DNA from 3 places in the Vibrio kasasachensis genome. Region 2 is predicted to be linked to each of the others. Evidence: predicted binding sites of a transcription regulator. Region 2 holds the regulator's gene; each other region holds the start of a gene.

Region 1 (7,199 bases), on a different contig from region 2:
ATAATACGGGCACTTGAGGTCATTTTTCCGTGCCATAAAATGGCGTTAGAGAAGCAAAAAGTCGACTTATATCAAAAAAAAACGCTACGCGTAAACGTAGCGGTAAGTTTACATCTTGTATTTTTTCGCCACTAATTAAGTGCTGACTACCGGCGAAATCTCGATTCTTCTTCGATATTTTGGGGCTTAACAATTTCTACTGGTACGCCATTCTGCGCTAATATTGCAGCACGCGCTTTCGAGTCAGATTTACCCATTGCTTGTAACCACCATATTAGCTCTTGCGGTACACCAAGTATTTTCTTACTACCATCACCACGGGTTAATGGCTCATGAGCTTCTAGATACACACTTCTATCTGGCTCTAGGCTAATCTTCACTGGTTCATTGATAACCGTAACCTTAACGCCGAGGTCAACTTGTTCAAATAGCCACTCAATGTCTTTCGGATTCATTCGGATGCAACCAGCACTAACACGCATACCAATACCGAAATCTTTATTAGTACCATGTATTAGGTAATCGCCAGCACCATGAGCAAGACGTAAGGCATATTCGCCAAGTGGGTTATCAGGACCGGCGGGCACAACCGCAGGCAGCTCAATACCTTTCGCAGAATACTCTTTACGAATTGACTTTGGTGGGGTCCAAGTAGGATTTGGGCGTTTCTGGCTAATTTTTGTCACCATTTCAGGCGTATCTCGTCCAATTCGCCCAATACCCACAGGAAAAACATGCACAATCTCGCTATCCGGTTCAAAGTAGTACAAACGAAGTTCCGCTAAATTAATCACCACGCCTTCACGCACAACGTTAGGCAAAATAACTTGGGTAGGGATCGTCAATACATACCCTTCAGGAGGAAGAAAAGGGTCCACACCTTGGTTAGAGGCCATTAAACTGAGAAAACCCACATCGTATTGCTTGGCTATATCCGCTAAACTTTCGCCATTTATTATTTGATGAAATTGTATTCTACCCACAATATTGCTGCCTTCAGGCGGCAATTGATAACTTGTAGCCCACACAGTGGCACTAAAACAACTACATAAAATGAGCAGCTTACGCAGCATTACAACAATCCTTAGTGTCTTGGTAGAAGCGTAAGGTTAGCGCTCTTTCGGTTTTGTGATCAACTATTGCTTTAGGATATGACAGCGTATTTACATTCGACCACTTCCTTTCTCCACTTCATGCCAATCAATATGCAGATCTTTAGTTGGAACGCTCTCCCTATACCCAAGTAATCTCAAGATACTTAGTCCAGCGGGAATTGTTAAGTTTGCAGGCAATGCGTCGATTTGAAAATCTAGTCGATCTAAATTAAGAATCGATAACCTAGTCTGCGGACCTCAACATTAAAAACGTCCCAATCGATTGCCTCTTTACTTTCAACAAAATTAGTTATCAACATGTCAGTATTTACTATTAGTGGCATTTTTTGTGACTTCCCTCTCACGGATTGGCGAGTTATCTGGCTAGTATTCCCTTCACAGACATTCCGGAATTCAACAATATTAGTTAATATCTGTTGTACTCCTTTGACCCTCGGAGCAAATTATGGCAACCCCACATATCAACGCTAAACCTGGCGATTTTGCAGAAACTGTTCTAATGCCTGGCGATCCACTAAGAGCTAAGTACATTGCGGAGACATTTTTGCAAGACGTACAGCAGGTATGCGACGTTCGCAATATGTTTGGTTACACCGGTACTTATAAAGGTAAGCGCGTATCCGTAATGGGACACGGTATGGGTATTCCGTCTTGCTGTATTTATGTACACGAGCTCATTGCAGAGTATGGTGTCAAGAATGTAATTCGTGTTGGCAGTTGTGGTGCAGTACGTGATGATGTAAAACTCATGGATGTCGTGATTGGCATGGGCGCATCTACAGATTCAAAAGTGAACCGTATTCGCTTCAACAACCATGATTTTGCAGCCATTGCTGATTTTGGTCTTCTAGAGGAGGCCGTTGCACAGGCGCGTGAACAAAATGTTCCCGTAAAAGTAGGCAACGTATTCTCAGCCGATCTCTTTTACACACCGGAAACCGACATTTTTGAAAAAATGGAAAAGCTTGGCATCTTAGGTGTTGATATGGAAGCTGCCGGTATCTATGGTGTTGCGGCAGATCTCGGTGCAAAAGCACTCACTATTTTAACTGTCTCTGATCACATCATTCGCGGTGAAAAACTCAGTTCAGAAGACCGTCAAAAGTCATTCAACGATATGATGAAAGTCGCGCTTGAAACCGCGATTAATGTTTAAACCATACTTTATTTGCCAGTAATACACTGGCAAATCTTATTACCCTGAGGGGGCGATTGTGGCGTCTGGCGATTTGCCAAAGGAAGCGAACGGGTTACAGCTCAACTTTTGTAAAACATTGGCGTGTGACAACTTTGGAATGAGTGAAGCGCAGCGTTACGTTGTGCAACATGCGAACCCTAAACGACCTGCTATGGTTTGTCGCGAGTGTGGCGCTTTCCCCCCCTTACTTAACAACCAAGAAGTTCTCAATGAACTTCAACGTTTAAGAAACTATCATTGCACGGGCTTACCCGCTTGCCGTAATGAAGAATGCGAAAACCTTGGCTTATCAGTCCATACTCATAAGCATCTGTATCACGCTTTTGGTTATAGTGGTGATCGTCAGCGCTACCGTTGCAAGTCTTGCCAGCTAACCTTTGTCGACAAATGGTCAGGCTCAAACAATAAACTCTCTTTTCAAGAGAACTTACTCGCGCTGCTGTTTACAGGCTACTCCGTACGGGAAATTTGCCGTAAGCTCGATATCAATCCAAAAACGTTCTACGACAATATCGAGCATATTGCCAGTCGTTGCCGACGAAAGTTAGCAATGTTTGATGCTCGTTGGGTCAACCACGCAGACCAATTTGAACTTGCCTCTCACTTCGTTCCACTACAGCCAAAAAGCAACAACGGTGTATTCTGGCTAGCGACTGGAGACGCGAAATCAGGCTATATTCTTTGTCAAAATGTCAATTATTCGGCAGATGAAGAACCAAGCGGAGAATCGGACCACAACCCATTTACCTCCCCAGCTCGTTTTGTACCATATGACTACAGTGCAGAGGCGAGCATACCTCAGGGCGAAAAAGTCGCAGATCTAAGGGAACGTATTGATCAACAATATCAATCAATATTAGCACGCGGCAATGTCGAAGATCCCATGGGAAACTTAACCCACTTTAACTACCCTACCAAAGGGGCATTGATACGACCTCCATATACATCATATGCACATTTCCTTCATGTACTGAGTTTGTGCGCCGATGATAAACGCGTAACAATTTACTTGCCTCAAGACCCAGTTCTAAGGTCTGCCGCATTGAGTGTTACTTTGCCAAGAATAAAGGCAAAAACTGTTGACCTTATGTATGTAGATGGGCAATGGGGCAACGATTTGCCACTGCATAAAGTCGATATTGTTCATATGGGATGGTGGCGAGACCGGTGGGCTATCGCAGAAGCCGCTGGCTACGCGAAAGGCATTTGTTATCTGGCTGGTGAGCGTAAAGACCCTAAACTATGGTTACAGAGCGCCTCTATTGAAAGTACAGCATTCTATCAAGCGAGATTTCAACTCCTATTCGCAAATTTTATTAATGAGCCTCGTCGCAAACTCCGACCTGCGGGACTACTTCCCGTATTGGATATATTCAGAGCGTGGCATAATTTGTGCTACCAAAATAGATCTGGAGTGACGGCGGCACAATCACTCGGATTGATATCTTATCCCATGGCATTGCGTGAATTGCTTTCATAATGACCATAAATGTGAAGTCCGCCATCAAACTGTCGCAGAAATGACACTTTTTATAGCACATAAAAGTGTACTTTTTTTATAATGCGAAAGCATGAATTGGCAATCTTAGCTGTACAAGGACAACACCATTGGACAAAAGCCAGCAACGGCTCACAAGTGAACTGGAACAACTTAGATTACGGATAGAGGCTGAGCCTACTCAGGTGCTAGAAGCGGCGGAACTTTGCGCGGTAAAAGCCAACCAGATACTCTTTCCCGAAGGTGCCATTGATAGCCTTATCATCGCATCCCGTTGTTACTGGTCGTTAATGGATTATCGAAAAGGGTTAAAAACCGTTCGTGAAGCGTTTTCCCTAATCAATCAAGTCGATAATGATGACGCCCTGCCTGAGATTCTTCACCTCCATGCTCTCCACTATTGGGGACAAGCCAAATATTATTCTGCACAGCAATATTGGATTAAGTCGCTTGAGCAATCGGCGCTGGTTGATCAAGTTGAAATACAAATTGAATCGCTTATTGGCTTAGGCAACATTTGGCGAGTTCTTGGGGAATATTCACTAGCAAAAAAAACCCATAGGCTAGCCGTAAAAGTTGCCAACAATATGCGTATCGATTGGCTTGAAGGTAAAGCAAGAATTCTGTTGTCTTGGGATCATTACCTCTTAGGCAATTACATTGATATGCTATCCATTTTGGATGGCGCAGAGGAAGCACTTCAGTACCACAATGATTCCACTTGGCATGCTGAAATATGGGATTTTCGTGGACTCGCACTGATGGGGCTTGAACGCATAGAAGACGCAAGCCGAGCCATCAAAAAAGCACAGAAGTTAGTTGAGCAGCATAATTTAATATGGATGAGAGCTCATTCCTTCGTTAGTCGTGCTCGGCTCGAATTACTGCGTAAAGACCCTGCGAGATCGACTGAATTATTACATGCAGCAAAGATCGCAGCAGATAGCTTTGATGACGGCGAATTACTTTCTCAAATCTATTACCAACAATCACGAGTTGCCGAAGAAATAGGCGACTATAAAATCGCCCTCGATGCATTTAAAAAATACCGTTCACATTCTACCGACATGCTACGCGAACAGACGGTTCGTGAAGGAAATGACAAAGCCCGCGCGTCAAAACGTTTGTTAGAAAAACGAGCATTAAAGCTAATCAATCGTATCCGCGGTCAATACGAATACGATCCAAATAAGCACATGAGCCAAGTCGTTTCTGAAACCTACTGGTGGGAGCAACTAGTCCTCTTCAAAACTCAACTCAAGCAATCAAACTACGCCATTATTGTGATTCATCATCACAATAGCCAGTGTCTTGATATATGCATTGAACTGGCTCACACCCTCTGCAATCAGAGTGATATGCTATCTCGTCTAAGCCCTGAACGCATAGGGGTATTAATTGCAGAAAAAGGCGAGCAAGCTAATAAAGTTTATGATGTACTGTCAAAAATGGTCGAGATCTACCCATGGCAAAGGCGCGGAGTCAGTAAAGATCTACCGCATGTTGAGCTACATGACATATTGACCTTTCCATTTACTCTAGAGCAACTAGAACAGCAAGAGCAGTTTGACGTTGAGCTAAAGAATATGACTCTAGAGGAAGAATTGTAATGGAAGCATTTTTAAATAAGATCTCGGATGCAGGTCTCGATGCCTCATCAGTCATGGGGGAAGAAGCGTTGGTTTTTTGGAATTACGTCCGCCAACACGTCGCAACAACCCCACCAGAAAAAGCCCAGTCGCTCATTATCAGCGCGGAGTTCCGTGTCTCATTAAAGCAGTTTAAAGATGGTATAGAGGAACTACGCGAAGCGCTTGATCTGCTTGCCTTGCCCAATGACGCGCAGTTGATTCTCGAAATACGTGGCTATTTAGCCGATCGCCTCGTCGATCAAGGTGATTTTTCTGCAGCCTTAGTTGAATACATTGCCTCTTCTTCTATTGCTGTAGAAACTAGCCACATTGATGCTTACGTCAAAGCCGTTATCGGCATGGGTAATTTATGTGATGCCTACGGCGATCATGCACGTGCCCTTCGCTACTATCAAAAAATAGATAGCATTGATCACGCGATCAGTAGTCGCTCTTTACGCTTACGTTATAAACTGTATAAGCTCGCCTGTTTGATCGATCTTAAGCGATTCAAAAGCGCGCAAGAGCTAATTACTGAATGTGAAGAACTCAGTATTCTTGTTAGTGACAAGGTACTCTCAGGGCAGATCCTACTATATCAAGCAAGGCTACTTCGCCAATGCGGAAAGCTAGATGAGGCGATGCGTTGCCTAGGACACGTAAAATACTCTGCAGGCAACATAAACTCTAATTGGCTTTCGAACATGATTCGTATGGAGCTAGGGTGCTGCCTGAATGATGCAGAGAAAATTCATCTAGCTAACTGGGTATTAGAGAGTGCTCACTCTCGGATACAAAAAGAAGGTTCACCAATATTGAACCTCAAACTGTCAAATGCGCTAGCCTCAGTTTGTGAAAAACAGTTGGACTATAAAAAAGCATTAGAGTACCAACACTGTGCTTACCGAATAGAAAGCGATCTGATGAAAAAAGTCCCTATTTCCGAATTGGGTTCTGGTCAACTACGTCGCTTGACCCGCTTTGAATTACAACTCAAATTGATTCTTTCTGAAATTGAAAATCGCGAATTGAAAGAAACCACTGAAAACCAAAAGCACACGGTAGCCAAACTTCAGCAAGACGTATTCACCGACCCATTGACAGGGCTACATAACCGCCGCTGGCTCGATGTAAAATTAAAAGATTTACTGTTGCATGACACGCCATTTGCGCTACTTGTCGTCGATATCGATCATTTTAAGTCGATCAATGATGAGCTCAGCCACTTAGTCGGCGATAAAGCAATTGTTAGTGTTTCAACCGAGTTGTCTGCATATTTTCGCTTTAGAGGCGCTTCATGCGTTCGTTTCGGTGGTGAGGAGTTTCTGGTTATCCTGGAGCGTGCAACACTAAAACAAGCCAAAATGTATGCTGAAAACTACCGCCACCAGATCTATCAGTATGATTGGAAAGAAATTTTGGGTGAGCGAGGGCTAACTGTCAGTGTTGGTGTCACCCTACACCGTGAAGGGGAAAACACTCAACGCACCTTCTATCGAGCTGATAAGGCATTGTATCGTGCCAAAGCCAATGGTCGTAACCAAGTTTGTTGCGAATAAATCCGTGATAAACAGGTAAGTATTTGTATGAAATGCTATTCTTGTTAAAAAACACAAGGATAGTTTTATGTTTCTCGATTATTTTGCTTTGGGTTTGTTGGTTTTTGTCGCTCTCGTTCTTTTCTACGGTGTTATCGCCATCCATGATATTCCTTATGAAATAGCCAAAAGCCGTGAACATCCACACCAAGATGCCAT
Region 2 (7,199 bases):
TTCAGATACAGATCACCATTCTTAACATTTAAGTTACATTTGTTGTAATTTCCTCATTTGCAAAACTATTCGTTTACTCAACGCAATTTAGCAATGGCGCTTTATTTCGACTACTAAAAGCCTAGCTTATGGCTGAGTTAAGTAAAAAACGCTTCATAAAATTATGCTTATGGTGCATAAATAGTCATTGTTATATTTGTTTGATTTTCCCATAGGGCTTAATCAGCATAAAATACTATTGAAATAGTTAATTAAATGTAAATACAATGCCGTGTCAGTGGATACATAATACAAAAATTTGTTTCTATACTTATTAATAGTAATCAGAGCAAGGTAAGGATACAGAACCTGCATTGGCATGCGGTATCGAGAGGGAATGTGCGATGGCGATAGAAATGAAGGTAGAACGTGGACTATTTGATGAGGTGATGGTGCCTTGTTATAGCCCAATGGAAATGATCCCGGTTAAAGGTGAAGGTTCACGTGTTTGGGATAGTGCTGGAAACGAATATATTGATTTTGCCGGTGGTATTGCTGTCAGCTGTTTAGGGCATTGCCATCCAGCGATGGTGAAAGCACTCATCGAGCAAGGTCAAAAGCTATGGCATCTGAGTAATGTGATGACCAATGAGCCAGCTCTGCGTTTGGCGAAAAAACTCACTGAACTTTGCTTTGCTGACAAAGTCTTCTTTGCTAATTCTGGTGCAGAAGCCAATGAAGCAGCACTTAAGCTGGCGCGTCGGTATGCCGCGGATGTGTATGGCATAGAGAAATCTGAAATTATCGCATTTAAACAAGGTTTTCACGGTCGTACTTTTTTTACCGTTACGGTTGGTGGACAAGAGGCTTATTCAGATGGCTTCGGACCTAAACCCGGTAATGTGACTCACCTTGAATATAATGATGTAGAGGCATTGCGCGAACATATATCCGATCGTACTTGCGCCATTATGATGGAACCTCTGCAAGGCGAAGGTGGCATCATTCTGCCGACAGAAGAATTTGTGCAAACAGTGCGAGAGCTGTGTGACAAGCATAATGCGTTACTGATTTTTGATGAAGTGCAGACGGGTAACGGACGAACTGGGCAATTCTATGCTTATCAAGGTTTAGGTATTACACCTGATATTCTTAGCACCGCTAAGTCACTCGGCGGTGGCTTCCCTATTGGTGCGATGCTCACTACAAGTGTATTGGCTGGGCATTTAAAAGTAGGTACTCATGGTTCAACTTATGGTGGTAACCCACTAGCTTGCGCAGTCGCAGAAGCGGTAGTTGATATTGTCAGTGATCCACAAACTCTAGCTGGAGTGAGAGAGCGAGAAGTACTGTTCCGTGATGGTTTGAATAAAATCAATGCTAAGTATCAAATCTTTAGCGAAATTCGTGGTAAAGGCTTGCTGCTTGGTGCTGCCCTGAATGAAGATTGGCAAGGCAGAGCTCGCGATGTACTTTTGGCTGCAGGTGAACAAGGTTTGATGGTATTGGTCGCTAGTGCAGACGTCGTTCGTTTTGCGCCATCATTAGTGATCAATAAGCAAGATATAGAGCAAGGATTGGAAAAATTAGACAAAGCCATAGCTTCTTTAGTGGCATAACAAGCGCAGTTAAGCGCGCGAGAGATCAGCCTAGTAAGAAAGGTATCTTACGTAGTTGGCTGGTCTCCTTGAGCATCAGGAGGGAGTATCGATGCTGATTGTTCGTCCTATCGCCATGTCAGATTATGAAGCACTGCATATTTGTGCGGTTGAATCAGGACACGGATTTACATCTCTTCCGGTTAATGAAGAACTACTGACTAACCGAATTACCCATTCAGAATACAGTTTTAGTAAACCCAACGTAGTTGAGCCGGGTGATGAAGGTTATCTCATGGTTGGCTTTGACAGTGATACCAGCGAAGTGGCTGGTTGCACGGGTGTCGAGGCCGCTATTGGCTGGGATGTGCCTTTTTACTCCTACCATATCAGTACCATTGTTCATTCTTCACCCAAATTGGGTGTGAATAATGTGGTGAAGCTTCTGACGTTTGGCAATAACTACACAGGATGCAGTGAAATTTGCACTCTATTCTTAAGATCCAAATTTCGCGGCGGTCTTAATGGTCGTTTAATGTCTAAATGTCGTTTCCTTATGATGGCTGAACATCCTCACCGTTTCTCTAATATTGTGTTTGCTGAGATGCGTGGCGTTTCAGATGAGCACGGCAATTCTCCATTCTGGCAGTGGTTGCAAGAGAACTTCTTTAGCATTGATTTCACTATGGCTGATTACCTAACCGGAATAGGCAAGAAAGGCTTTATTGCTGACTTAATGCCAAAGCTGCCGATTTATATCAACTTACTTAGCAAAGAAGCTCAGGCTGTGATTGGTAAAGTGCACGAAAATACCAAACCAGCATTGAGCTTACTTGAGAAAGAAGGATTCACTTGCCGCAACTATGTCGATATTTTTGATGGTGGGCCAACGGTTGAGTGTGATGTTCGTAATATAGAGTCTGTACGTCACTCATTTCGAGCCAAAGTAAGCATCGCCGAGCACAGTAGCAGTAATCATTACTTAATCAGCAATACGTCATTTGAACACTTTAGAGCAGTTGCTGCTAAAGGGGCTTATGATCAAGCTACGGGGACGGTGATTTTAGCGCCTGATGTAGCTCAAGCATTGCAAGTTGAATCGGATGGTTTTGTGCGCATGTTGGCGCAGTAACATTGAAGTACGGATGATTCTAAGGAAGGAATAAGATGGCGAATTGGATTGCAGGTCAATGGTTATCCGGTCTGGGAGATATCATTCAATCAACCAGCCCCTACAATGGCGACGTTATTTGGCAAAGTCAGAGTGCCACAGCCCCACAAGTGAACGAAGCGGTTAGCGCCGCGCGTAACGCCTTTATTGGTTGGAAAAAACGTACGATTGCAGAGCGAGAACAAATCGTACAGCGTTTTGCTGATCTAGTGAAAGCCAATAGCGAACAACTGGCAGAAGTGATTGCGAAAGAAACTGGAAAACCATTGTGGGAAACCCGTACTGAAGTCGCTGCAATGGCAGGTAAGATAGCGATCTCCATTCGTGCTTATCATGAGCGCACTGGTGAGGCTCAACGCGATCTGGCGGGTAATCAAATCGTACTACGCCATCGACCTTTAGGTGTTATGGCGGTATTTGGTCCCTACAACTTCCCTGCTCATTTGCCTAATGGTCATATTGTGCCTGCAATATTAGCGGGGAATACGGTGGTATTTAAACCGTCAGAACAAACGCCGTGGACCGGTGAAGTGGCGATGAAGTTATGGCAACGAGCAGGCTTACCTGATGGGGTGATTAACCTAGTTCAAGGTAGTAAAGAAACCGGGGTCGCGCTGGCAGAATCAAAAGGGATTGATGGTTTGCTCTTTACTGGCAGTGCCAATACGGGACATGTACTGCATCGTCAGTTTTCGGGTCGGCCAGAGAAAATGCTGGCGCTGGAAATGGGCGGGAATAATCCGATGGTGATTTCAGAGCAGTATGGTGAACTTGATGCGACGGTTTACACCATCATCCAGTCTGCCTTTATCAGTGCCGGACAACGTTGTACTTGCGCTCGTAGGCTCTATGTACCGAGTGGTGATAAAGGAGACGCGTTGCTGGTGCGTTTGGTTGAGGCAACCCGCAATATTGTTATGGGTGAGCCTTTTGCCCTACCAGAGCCTTTTATGGGTCCACAAATTTCGATCGTTGCGGCACAGCATATTCTTGATGCTCAAACCAAGCTACAAGATTTAGGTGGGGAGAGCCTCATTGAGGCAAGAGCGGGTAAAGGAGCGTTTGTTAGCCCAGGAATCATTGATGTGACGGCAGTTACAGAGCTGCCCGATGAGGAATACTTCGGACCACTGTTGCAAGTTGTCCGTTACCAAGGGATTGAACAAGCGGTGGCACTGGCGAATGATACTCGCTTTGGATTATCCGCAGGCTTAGTTTCGACCGATGATGCAGAGTGGGACTATTTTGTAGAGCATATTCGAGCCGGCATTGTGAATCGTAACCGCCAACTAACCGGCGCCAGTGGTGATGCACCGTTTGGTGGTCCGGGGGCGTCGGGCAATTTACGACCTAGTGCTTACTATGCGGCAGATTATTGTGCATACCCTATGGCGTCTATGGAAGGTGAGCAAACTGAGCTACCTGAAACACTAAGCCCGGGTATTCATTTGTAGCAAGTGCGGATGTAGCTCACAGAGGTTAATACTTCTGCACCCTGACATTTTCACTGAACTACACTGTAGTGGTCGAATTAAGCCAAATACCAACATTGAGACAAGGAGGCGCTATGACACCAAGTGTTCTGTTCCAGTTATTATGGCAAGACTACACCTCTCGTCTGTGCCCATCTGCGGGTAACGTTCATAAGTTGCTTAAAGAAGATGACCCATTACTCAATGATCATATAGCGCTTCGAACTTTTAACGTCGCGCCTGTTGGATTGGAAGTGTTAGCGAAGCCTTTTCTTGAATTAGGTTATCAGGAAGCGGGCGATTACGTATTTGAATCGAAAAAATTAGTAGCTAAGCACTTTCAGCATCCAGACCCAACTCAACCGAAAGTATTTATTAGTCAACTTAAAGTGGAAGAATGCTCAGAAGCATTGCAAGGTATCGTTAAGCAATTGGTTTCTCAGGTTGAGCAAGGTGAGATGCAAGGGGTTGAGTTTTTGTACTCAGGTAGACCATGGCAATTGCCCTATCAAGATTATCTTATATTGGCTCAAGAGAGTGAATATGCAGCATGGTTAGCTGCTCATGGTTATGGTGCGAATCATTTTACGGTTAGTGTTAACCAACTTAAGCAGTTTAGTGAAGTGCAGCAAGTGAATGACTACCTAAAAGCCACGGGGTTTGTGATTAACCAATCGGGTGGGGAAGTGAAAGGTTCTGCAGAGGTGCTACTGGAGCAATCTTCAACAATGGCAGATCGTGTTCATGTTGAGTTTGATGACGGTGTAATGTTGATACCGGGCGGTTTTTACGAATTTGCCAAGCGGTATCCAATGGCTGATGGTCAGTTGTATCCAGGCTTTGTTGCGGCTTCTGCCGATAAGATATTTGAAAGCACCAATATTGAAAGTACTAATATAGAAACTACCAACAACTGACTCAATGAATGAGCCGTCAAAGATGGAAAACAAAAAAGCCACCGAAAGGTGGCTTTTGCAATGTGACTTGTCCACTAAATGTAACTTAGCGAGTTCCGTACACAACGATAGTCTTGCCGTGAGCAGAGATTAAGTTCTGCTCTTCTAGCATCTTCAAGATACGACCAACAGTCTCGCGAGAACAGCCCACGATTTGACCGATTTCTTGACGAGTGATCTTAATTTGCATTCCATCTGGGTGAGTCATCGCATCAGGTTGCTTCGCTAGGTTTAGTAGCGTTTGCGCGATACGACCGGTTACATCTAGGAATGCTAGGTCGCCAACTTTTTGGCTAGTCACTTGTAGGCGACGAGCCATCTGAGAAGACAGACGCATTAGAATATCAGGGTTTACTTGTATTAGTTGGCGGAATTTCTTAAATGAAATCTCTGCAACTTCACAAGGAGACTTGGCGCGAACCCAAGCAGTACGTTCTTGGTCTTCTTCAAATAGACCAAGCTCACCAATGAAATCACCTTGGTTTAGGTAAGAAAGGATCATCTCCTTACCTTCTTCGTCTTTAATAAGTACCGCAACAGAACCTTTAACGATGTAGTACAACGTCTCAGCTTTCTCGCCCGCATGAATTAGCGTGCTTTTTGATGGGTACTTATGAATATGACAGTGTGAAAGGAACCACTCTAATGTTGGATCGGTTTGAGGTTTACCTAGAACCATAATATCTCACTTCCTCTGCAGGGTACGCTTGCGCTTTCCGTGTTGTAGCTAAGCCCAAATTGGGAGTAAACAGGATAAGAGCACTTCAGTAGTGCTGCAAGCTATCTTGTGTTTCGACCTCAAATAGTATCCTTTTTCCTGAACTATTTCTTGATTTTAATCGAGTAGTGGATGTTATTTTCTAAGCAAAAACGTGCACATGATCACGGTATGAAAAGTAATCGTGTTTAATCGCGGTGATTTAGCCAATTTTCCCAGTTTCTATTAATTGTTGAAGAATTGGTCTGACGATTAATTCCATCGCGAAACTCATTTTACCGCCGGGAACGACAAGGGTGTTATGACGCGACATAAATGAACCATCGATCATGGCTAACAGATACGGATAATCGACATTTTTGAAGCCACGCAATCGAATTACAACAAAGCTTTCGTCTAAGCTTGGAATGCCTTTCGCATCAAGAGGGTTAGATGTATCGACGGTAGGGACACGCTGAAAGTTGATGTGGGTACGCGAAAACTGCGGAGTAATGTAGTTTAAGTAGTCATCCATCGAGCGAACGATAGAGTCCATAACGGCTTCGCGAGAATGTCCGCGGTCACGAGTATCGCGGACAAATTTTTGGATCCATTCAAGGTTAACGATTGGCACCATACCAATCAAAAAATCCACATGCTGGGCAACGTTAACGTCACCATCGACCACACCACCGTGTAATCCTTCATAAAACAGCACATCGCTATTTTCAGGAAGATCTTGCCAATGGGTAAAAGTACCAGGCATTTGGTTATAGGGTACGGCTTCATCAAAGGTATGTAGATAGCGGCGTACCTTACCAGTGCCATCGTTACCATACTCATGGAAAAAATCCGCCAGAGCAGGAAAGTCATTAGCTTGAGGACCAAAATAGCTAATATGGCGACCTTGATCGCGAGCTTTACGAATCTCTACGTCCATTTCAGGACGAGTAAATCGGTGGAAACTGTCCCCTTCGATCCACGCAGGCTTTATGTCCATCATATTGAACATTTTGCGAAAGGCTTCAGATGTAGTTGTGGTTCCCGCTCCGGATGAACCCGTTACGGCAATGATTGGATGCTTTGCTGACATGACAAACCCTGTCTAAAAATAACGTTCCTGTTAATATTTGAATGGGTGTTACAAATTCTACGTATCAATATAACATGATTAACGTTCTGTTTAAAAAGCTTAAACAGTTAAAACTTCTTTCTGAGTTGGATATCGACCGTTTCGTGTAGCTCAGAGAAAACGATCGCCGCTTCGCCTGACGCAAGTTGAGTTTTGACTTGGTCCACTTTATCTTGCAGCGAGATTTCCATTTC
Region 3 (7,199 bases), on a different contig from region 2:
GCAGGCACTTGAGAAACTGCAAGAAGCTGAGCATAAAGCGCCAACCCAAAGCCGCCCAAATAAAGATGCGGTGGTTGTCGAAGGTGTCGATAACCTTATGACTCACCTAGCGCGTTGTTGCCAGCCTATCCCAGGTGACGAAATTTGTGGTTACATAACCCAAGGTCGCGGTATTTCTGTACACCGAGCAGATTGCGAGCAGTTAGATGAACTGCGCCACCACGCTTCAGAACGCATTATAGATACGGTTTGGGGGAGCGGCTTTGTCGGCTCTTATATACTCACAGTGCGTGTCGAAGCAATGGAAAGAGGCGGTTTGCTGAAAGACATTACTACACTATTCACGAGTGAAAAAGTGAAGGTCACGAGCATGAAGAGTCGTATTGATTACCGTAAACAGCTTTCAATCATGGATTTTGATTTGGAAGTGAGCAATGTTGAGGTGGTCAACCGACTGATTAGCCGTTTAGAGCAGATCAAAGATGTGATGCTGGTGAAGCGCCTCGGCTGATTCTCTCGTCATACTTACGGCTGTAGCGTTGTTAACTGCACGCGCTCGCACCATCACATGGTATTCCATGCTCAGGTGTCTTGCTTGCTTGTTGCCTAGCTACAGACGTAATTATCTAGAGAGTGGTTTCGCGTTATCTTTGGTGTTTTAACAGCGTTAACTACACTTACTCGTTCCATCACACTGATGGCTATGCTCAGGTGTCGAAATCAAGTTGCCGCTGGAATAGAGTCATAGTAGAGATTAAATAGAAAATATAATTCAAGGTGAGTGGTTTTGACTGCTCACCTTTTTGTTTAAAGGACATAGAGAAATGAGCCACCCGATTGAACAGTTAGAACAGATTATGGAGACGCTACGCGACCCACAAAAGGGCTGCCCTTGGGATCGTAAACAAAGCTTTGAAACGATTGTTCCGCATACCATTGAAGAAACATATGAAGTAGTGGATGCAATTCATAATAAAGACTGGCCAAATTTAAAAGAAGAATTGGGTGATTTGTTATTCCAAGTAATTTTTTATAGTCAGTTGGCAAAAGAGCAGGGTTTGTTTGATTTTTCGCAAGTGGTTGAAACGGTGAATGAAAAACTGACTCGTCGTCATCCTCATGTTTTTTCGGAAGTTGAGTTTGAGTCGGATGAAGAGATTAATGCTAACTGGGAAGTAGAAAAAGCAAAAGAAAAAGCACAGGCAGGTAAATCCGAACAAAGTATCTTAGACTCAATACCAAATTCGTTACCGTCGCTGTCACGTGCTACAAAGATCCAAAAAAAATGTGCTCAGTACGGATTTGATTGGCATTCAATTGGTCCAGTTGTAGACAAAGTCCGTGAAGAGCTAGATGAAGTAATGGAAGAGACATTGCTGGTGGATAGAAATCAAGAAAATATTGAGTTGGAACTCGGTGATCTCCTCTTTGCCACCGTGAATTTAGCTCGTCACTTAGATGTGAATTCGGAAGTGGCATTGGCGAAAGCCAATCTAAAATTTATGCGTCGTTTTTCTGCGGTCGAAGAAAAAGTTCGAATAAACGGAAAAAAACTTGAGCAATGCGACTTAGATGAGCTTGAAGGTTTTTGGCAACAAGTTAAGCAAGATGAGCGAAGTTGAAAGCCGAATCACGCTAAATTGAGATGAATTAGATTTATTCTATTAACAAGCTTTAACAACTTCGTTCATTCACTTTGATTTGAAGCAAAAAATAAATAATAGTGCTGTGATAGATTTCACGTTGTGGCGGTAAGGAGCTTCTGGTATATTTACGTCCCGTCCAGAAGCACTCCATTTCCCTCATTCAACCAATTTCAGGTTAAACATGACGACAAATTACATTTTTGTTACTGGCGGGGTTGTATCCTCTCTAGGTAAAGGTATTGCAGCAGCATCTCTTGCGGCTATTCTTGAAGCTCGTGGTCTAAAAGTGACTATGATGAAGCTTGACCCTTACATCAACGTTGACCCAGGCACAATGAGCCCAACTCAACATGGTGAAGTGTTTGTTACAGAAGATGGTGCAGAAACTGATCTAGATCTTGGTCACTATGAGCGTTTTATTCGTACCAAGATGACTAAGCGTAATAACTTTACTGCTGGTCGTGTTTACTCAGACGTACTTGCTAAAGAGCGTCGCGGTGATTACCTAGGTGCAACTATCCAAGTTATCCCACACATCACTAACGCAATCAAAGACCGCGTAATCACAGGCTCTCAAGGCCATGACGTGGCTATCGTTGAAGTTGGTGGTACAGTCGGTGATATTGAATCTCTACCATTTATGGAAGCGATTCGCCAGCTAGCAGTTGAAATCGGTCGTGAACGCGCAATGTTCATGCACCTAACTCTAGTTCCTTACCTAGCCGCAGCTGGCGAAGTAAAAACTAAACCGACCCAGCACTCTGTAAAAGAGCTGCTTTCAATCGGTATCCAACCAGATATTCTAGTTTGCCGTAGTGATCGCATAATTCCAGCGAATGAGCGTAAGAAAATTGCTTTGTTCTGTAACGTACAAGAGAAAGCCGTTATTTCAATGAAGGATGTAGATTCTATCTACAAGATCCCTCAATTGATTCGTGCACAAGGTCTTGATGATATTGTGTGTGCTCGCTTTGGTATTGATGCGCCAGAAGCCGATCTTTCTGAGTGGGAACAAGTAATCTACGAAGAAGCGAACCCAACAGGTGAAGTAACCATCGGTATGGTCGGTAAATACATCGAACTACCAGATGCATACAAATCAGTTAACGAAGCACTTAAACATGCAGGCTTGAAAAACCGTTTAAGCGTCACTATTAAGTATATAGATTCTCAAGACGTCGAAACTAAAGGTGTTGAACTTCTTGAAGGTCTAGACGCAATTCTAGTCCCTGGTGGTTTCGGTGATCGTGGTATTGAAGGTAAGATTCTTGCTGCACAATTTGCACGTGAACACAAAGTTCCTTACCTAGGTATCTGTCTTGGTATGCAAGTCGCACTGATTGAATACGCGCGTAATGTAGCGGATATGGAAGGTGCGCACTCAACAGAATTTAATAAAGACACTAAGTATCCTGTGGTTGGTTTGATCACAGAATGGGTTGATGCAGAAGGTAAAGTGGAAGCACGTACTGAGACATCAGACCTAGGCGGTACCATGCGTCTTGGTTCACAGCTATGTCACCTAGAGAAAGGGACTAAAGCTCGTGCACTTTACGGTAGCGATACAGTTCATGAACGTCATCGTCACCGTTACGAAGTGAACAATGTACTTCGTCCGAAACTTGAGAAAGCAGGTTTGAAGGTTTCAGGTCTATCAGCGGACAAGAAGTTAGTGGAAATGATTGAGAATCCAGCTCACCCATGGTTTGTAGCGGCTCAGTTCCACCCAGAGTTCACCTCGACTCCTCGCGATGGTCATCCGCTATTCGCAGGTTTTGTTAAAGCTGCGGGTGAATTTTCACGCGGCGAATTGAAGTAAGATGTTAAAGGGATACGGGCAGTGGCGTAAGTTAGCGACTGCTCTTTAATTTCGATATTTATATTTGAACGAGAGGAAACATCAATGTCTAAGATCGTTAAAGTACTAGGTCGTGAAATCATCGACTCACGTGGTAACCCAACAGTAGAAGCTGAAGTTCACCTTGAAGGTGGTTTCGTAGGCATGGCTGCTGCGCCATCTGGTGCATCTACTGGTTCTCGCGAAGCTCTTGAGCTACGTGACGGTGACAAATCACGTTTTCTAGGTAAAGGTGTTCTTAAGGCTATTGACGCTGTAAATGGTCCAATCGCTGACGCTCTAGTAGGCAAAGATGCTAAAAATCAAGCTGCAATCGATGCAGTAATGATCGACCTAGACGGTACTGAAAATAAGTCACAATTCGGCGCAAACGCAATCCTAGCTGTTTCTCTAGCAAACGCTAAAGCAGCAGCAGCTGCTAAAGGTATGCCTCTATACGAGCACATCGCTGAGCTAAATGGCACTGCTGGTCAATTCTCTATGCCTCTACCAATGATGAACATCATTAACGGTGGTGAGCACGCAGATAACAACGTTGACATCCAAGAGTTCATGATCCAACCAGTTGGCGCTAAAACTCTTAAAGAAGCAGTTCGCATGGGTGCTGAAGTATTCCACAACCTAGCTAAAGTATTGAAGTCTAAAGGCTACAACACTGCAGTTGGCGACGAAGGTGGTTTCGCTCCTAACCTAAAATCTAACGCTGAAGCGCTAGAAGTTATCGCAGAAGCAGTTGCAGCTGCTGGCTACGATCTTGGCAAAGACATCACTCTTGCTATGGACTGTGCAGCATCAGAGTTCTTCGACAAAGAAGCTGGCATCTACAACATGAAAGGTGAAGGCAAAACTTTCACTGCTGAAGAGTTCAACCACTACCTAGCTGGTCTAGTTGAGCAATTCCCAATCGTTTCTATCGAAGATGGTCTTGACGAGTCAGATTGGACTGGTTTCAAACACCAAACTGAACTTCTAGGCGACAAAATCCAACTAGTTGGTGATGATCTATTCGTTACAAACACTAAGATTCTTGCTCGTGGTATCGAAGAAGGCATCACTAACTCGATTCTTATCAAGTTCAACCAAATTGGTTCACTTACAGAGACTCTAGCTGCAATCAAGATGGCTAAAGATGCTGGTTTCACAGCAGTTATCTCTCACCGTTCTGGCGAAACTGAAGATGCAACTATTGCTGATCTAGCAGTAGGTACAGCAGCTGGTCAAATCAAAACTGGTTCTATGAGCCGTTCTGACCGTGTTGCTAAGTACAACCAACTTATCCGTATCGAGGAAGCTCTAGGTGAGCGCGCTCCTTTCAACGGTCTTAAAGAAGTTAAAGGTCAATAATTCCGCTAGGTTTTAAACTTAGTGAATTATTAGCTTAATGCTTTTGATAAACGCCTCGCTTATGCGGGGCGTTTTTGTATTTGAATTAGCTCGGAAGAGTGTTCTACATGTGTAAAATTAGGGATAACTAAGATCGTTCTTTTATTGCTTCAACTCGACGCTTATCCATCTCTTTTCGAATCTCAGCACCTTTGAAGCCATCAGCAATAATCGTTTGTGCCTGCACACTTAATGCGGCGTGATAAGCTTGCTCGAAAATCACTCTTTGTGGGTATTCAATGCTCTCATGCCCAGTTCGACCTCGACTATCAGCCATGCAACAAATGAGAATATCTTCGAGGCGTTCTGGTTTACGCCAAACATCAAATTGGTTGAGAATTTTTAGCTTAGTCGCAGGTTTAAGTTCTGCCGCTCGGTGAATATTGGAGTGTTGCTCGCACACTATAAGAGCAAGATCGCGATACTCATTGGGTATACGTACCCTCTCGCAAAGGGTTTTAATGATTTTCACACCGGTATGGCAATGCATTTTATGGCTAGGCCATTCACTCTTTGGTGTAACCCCTTTACCTAAATCATGAACTTGAGCGGCAAAGCGTACGTTTGGTGAGAGAGAAAGTAGCGCAGCTTGTTTGGCTACCATCAAGGTATGAATACCCGTATCTATCTCTGGGTGCCATGCCTCCGGTTGGGGAACGCCAAATAAACCATCGATTTCGGGTAATACCACAGCCAGAGCCCCGCATTCACGCAGGATGGAAAGAAAGATCTGTGGATCTTTCGTTGTGAGGGATTTTTGCCATTCTTGCCAAACGCGTTCGGCGGTTAAATGTTCTAGCTCACCGCCTCTTACGATTTTCGTCATTAACGTCATGGTCTCAGGCGCAATCGTAAAACCGAGATGGGCAAGTTTTGCTGCGAATCGCGCTACGCGCAGAACTCTGAGTGGATCTTCTGTAAAAGCATCTGAAACATGCCTCAATACACGATTTTGTATATCTTGTTGCCCATTGTATGGGTCAATAAGATGCCCCTGGTCATCTTGAGCGATGGCATTGATGGTTAAATCTCGGCGTAGCAAGTCTTCTTCTAATGTGACATCTGGGGCAAAGTGGCATTGAAAACCGGTGTAACCTGCGCCAGTTTTTCTCTCTGTGCGGGCGAGAGCGTGTTCCTCTTTACTTCTAGGGTGAAGAAATACCGGAAAGTCTTTGCCTACGGCAGTATAGCCTTGAGACAGCATTTGTTCAGGTGTGGCACCGACCACCACCCAATCTCGGTCAAATACTGCAAGGTTAAGCAGTTGGTCGCGAACGGCACCGCCAACAAGGTATTTTTGCACTATGCTCTCACTATTCATCATTATTGCCTATTGTAGTCGGCAATGTTACTTTCGTTGACAATAAATTCCCAGCGACCAATGACATGTATAACAATCATTTTGGATTTGTTGAGTTACCGTTTTCTATCGTACCTAACTCGAGATTTCTTTACTTAAGTTTGCGCCACAAAGAAGCAATTAACCACCTGCAAGCTGGGTTAGGCGATGGTGGTGGCTTTGCTATGCTAACCGGTGAGGTTGGCACAGGGAAAACGACGGTCTCGAAGGCTATGATTAAGGCTTTGGATTCGTCAACCCAGATTGGTTATATCCTTAACCCAACTTTCTCAAACCTAGAATTATTACAAGCCATTTGTGATGAATTTTCGCTTGTTTATTCAGAACAAGCATCAGTGAAACAACTGACGGATACGATTAAAAATTTTCTTTTAGGTAGTTATCGAGTTGGTAAGCAGACACTGGTCATCATAGATGAAGCGCAGCATTTGTCTGCTGAGGTTCTTGAACAACTTAGATTACTGACCAATCTAGAAACTGAGCAAAGAAAGTTACTCAAAGTTTTGTTAATTGGTCAGCCTGAGTTGCAACTAAAATTACAGATGCCGCAATTGAGGCAGCTCGCTCAACGTATTACTGGTCGTTATCATCTATTACCGTTAGACAGCAACGAAGCCGAAAAATATATTCAATTTCGTCTGCAACTTGCTGGTGGTAACAGTGAATTGTTTTCGTCTAAGTCATTAAAAAACATAGCTCAAGCGACACAAGGTATTCCTCGTTTGGTTAATCTGGTCTGTGATGCGGCACTTAAGCGAGCTTATCAATTGGGTGAAAAGGAACCTAGTACGCAAACAGTGCTCGCCGCTTGTGAAGAGGTGATGAGTTTTCAGCCTTCATTTTATCAGCCACGTAAGCAAGTGAGAGGCAAAAGCAACAAACTCGCCTATGCGTTGGCAATCATTATTGCCGCTTCTTTGTCATGGGCGACTTGGTATTATTTACCGAGAGC

Evidence for each region. The regulator CRP, encoded in region 2, controls carbon source genes, mostly activating them, when cyclic AMP is high. The targets are predictions, from matches to a motif close to TGTGANNNNNNTCACA.
Region 1: the regulator CRP is predicted to act here: its motif matches at 1,443-1,458, upstream of deoD (purine-nucleoside phosphorylase).
Region 3: the regulator CRP is predicted to act here: its motif matches at 1,728-1,743, upstream of pyrG (CTP synthase).

What each region holds. Positions count from the first base shown of each region.
Region 1 is NZ_JAKJTB010000013.1:179,897-187,095, forward strand. It holds gene L4C38_RS11580 (L,D-transpeptidase family protein) at 147-1,073, opposite strand; gene deoD (purine-nucleoside phosphorylase) at 1,561-2,271, shown strand; gene L4C38_RS11590 (transposase) at 2,330-3,793, shown strand; gene L4C38_RS11595 (tetratricopeptide repeat protein) at 3,922-5,421, shown strand; gene L4C38_RS11600 (diguanylate cyclase) at 5,421-7,001, shown strand; gene L4C38_RS11605 (DUF3302 domain-containing protein) at 7,069-7,199, shown strand, end outside.
Region 2 is NZ_JAKJTB010000014.1:51,788-58,986, reverse strand. It holds gene L4C38_RS12155 (aspartate aminotransferase family protein) at 384-1,598, shown strand; gene astA (arginine N-succinyltransferase) at 1,690-2,709, shown strand; gene astD (succinylglutamate-semialdehyde dehydrogenase) at 2,745-4,202, shown strand; gene L4C38_RS12140 (DUF1338 domain-containing protein) at 4,316-5,137, shown strand; gene crp (cAMP-activated global transcriptional regulator CRP) at 5,223-5,855, opposite strand; gene L4C38_RS12130 (phosphoribulokinase) at 6,097-6,966, opposite strand; gene L4C38_RS12125 (YheU family protein) at 7,074-7,199, opposite strand, start outside.
Region 3 is NZ_JAKJTB010000016.1:121,811-129,009, reverse strand. It holds gene relA (GTP diphosphokinase) at 1-511, shown strand, start outside; gene mazG (nucleoside triphosphate pyrophosphohydrolase) at 825-1,622, shown strand; gene pyrG (CTP synthase) at 1,828-3,465, shown strand; gene eno (phosphopyruvate hydratase) at 3,550-4,848, shown strand; gene L4C38_RS14050 (multifunctional CCA addition/repair protein) at 4,976-6,190, opposite strand; gene L4C38_RS14045 (ExeA family protein) at 6,274-7,199, shown strand, end outside.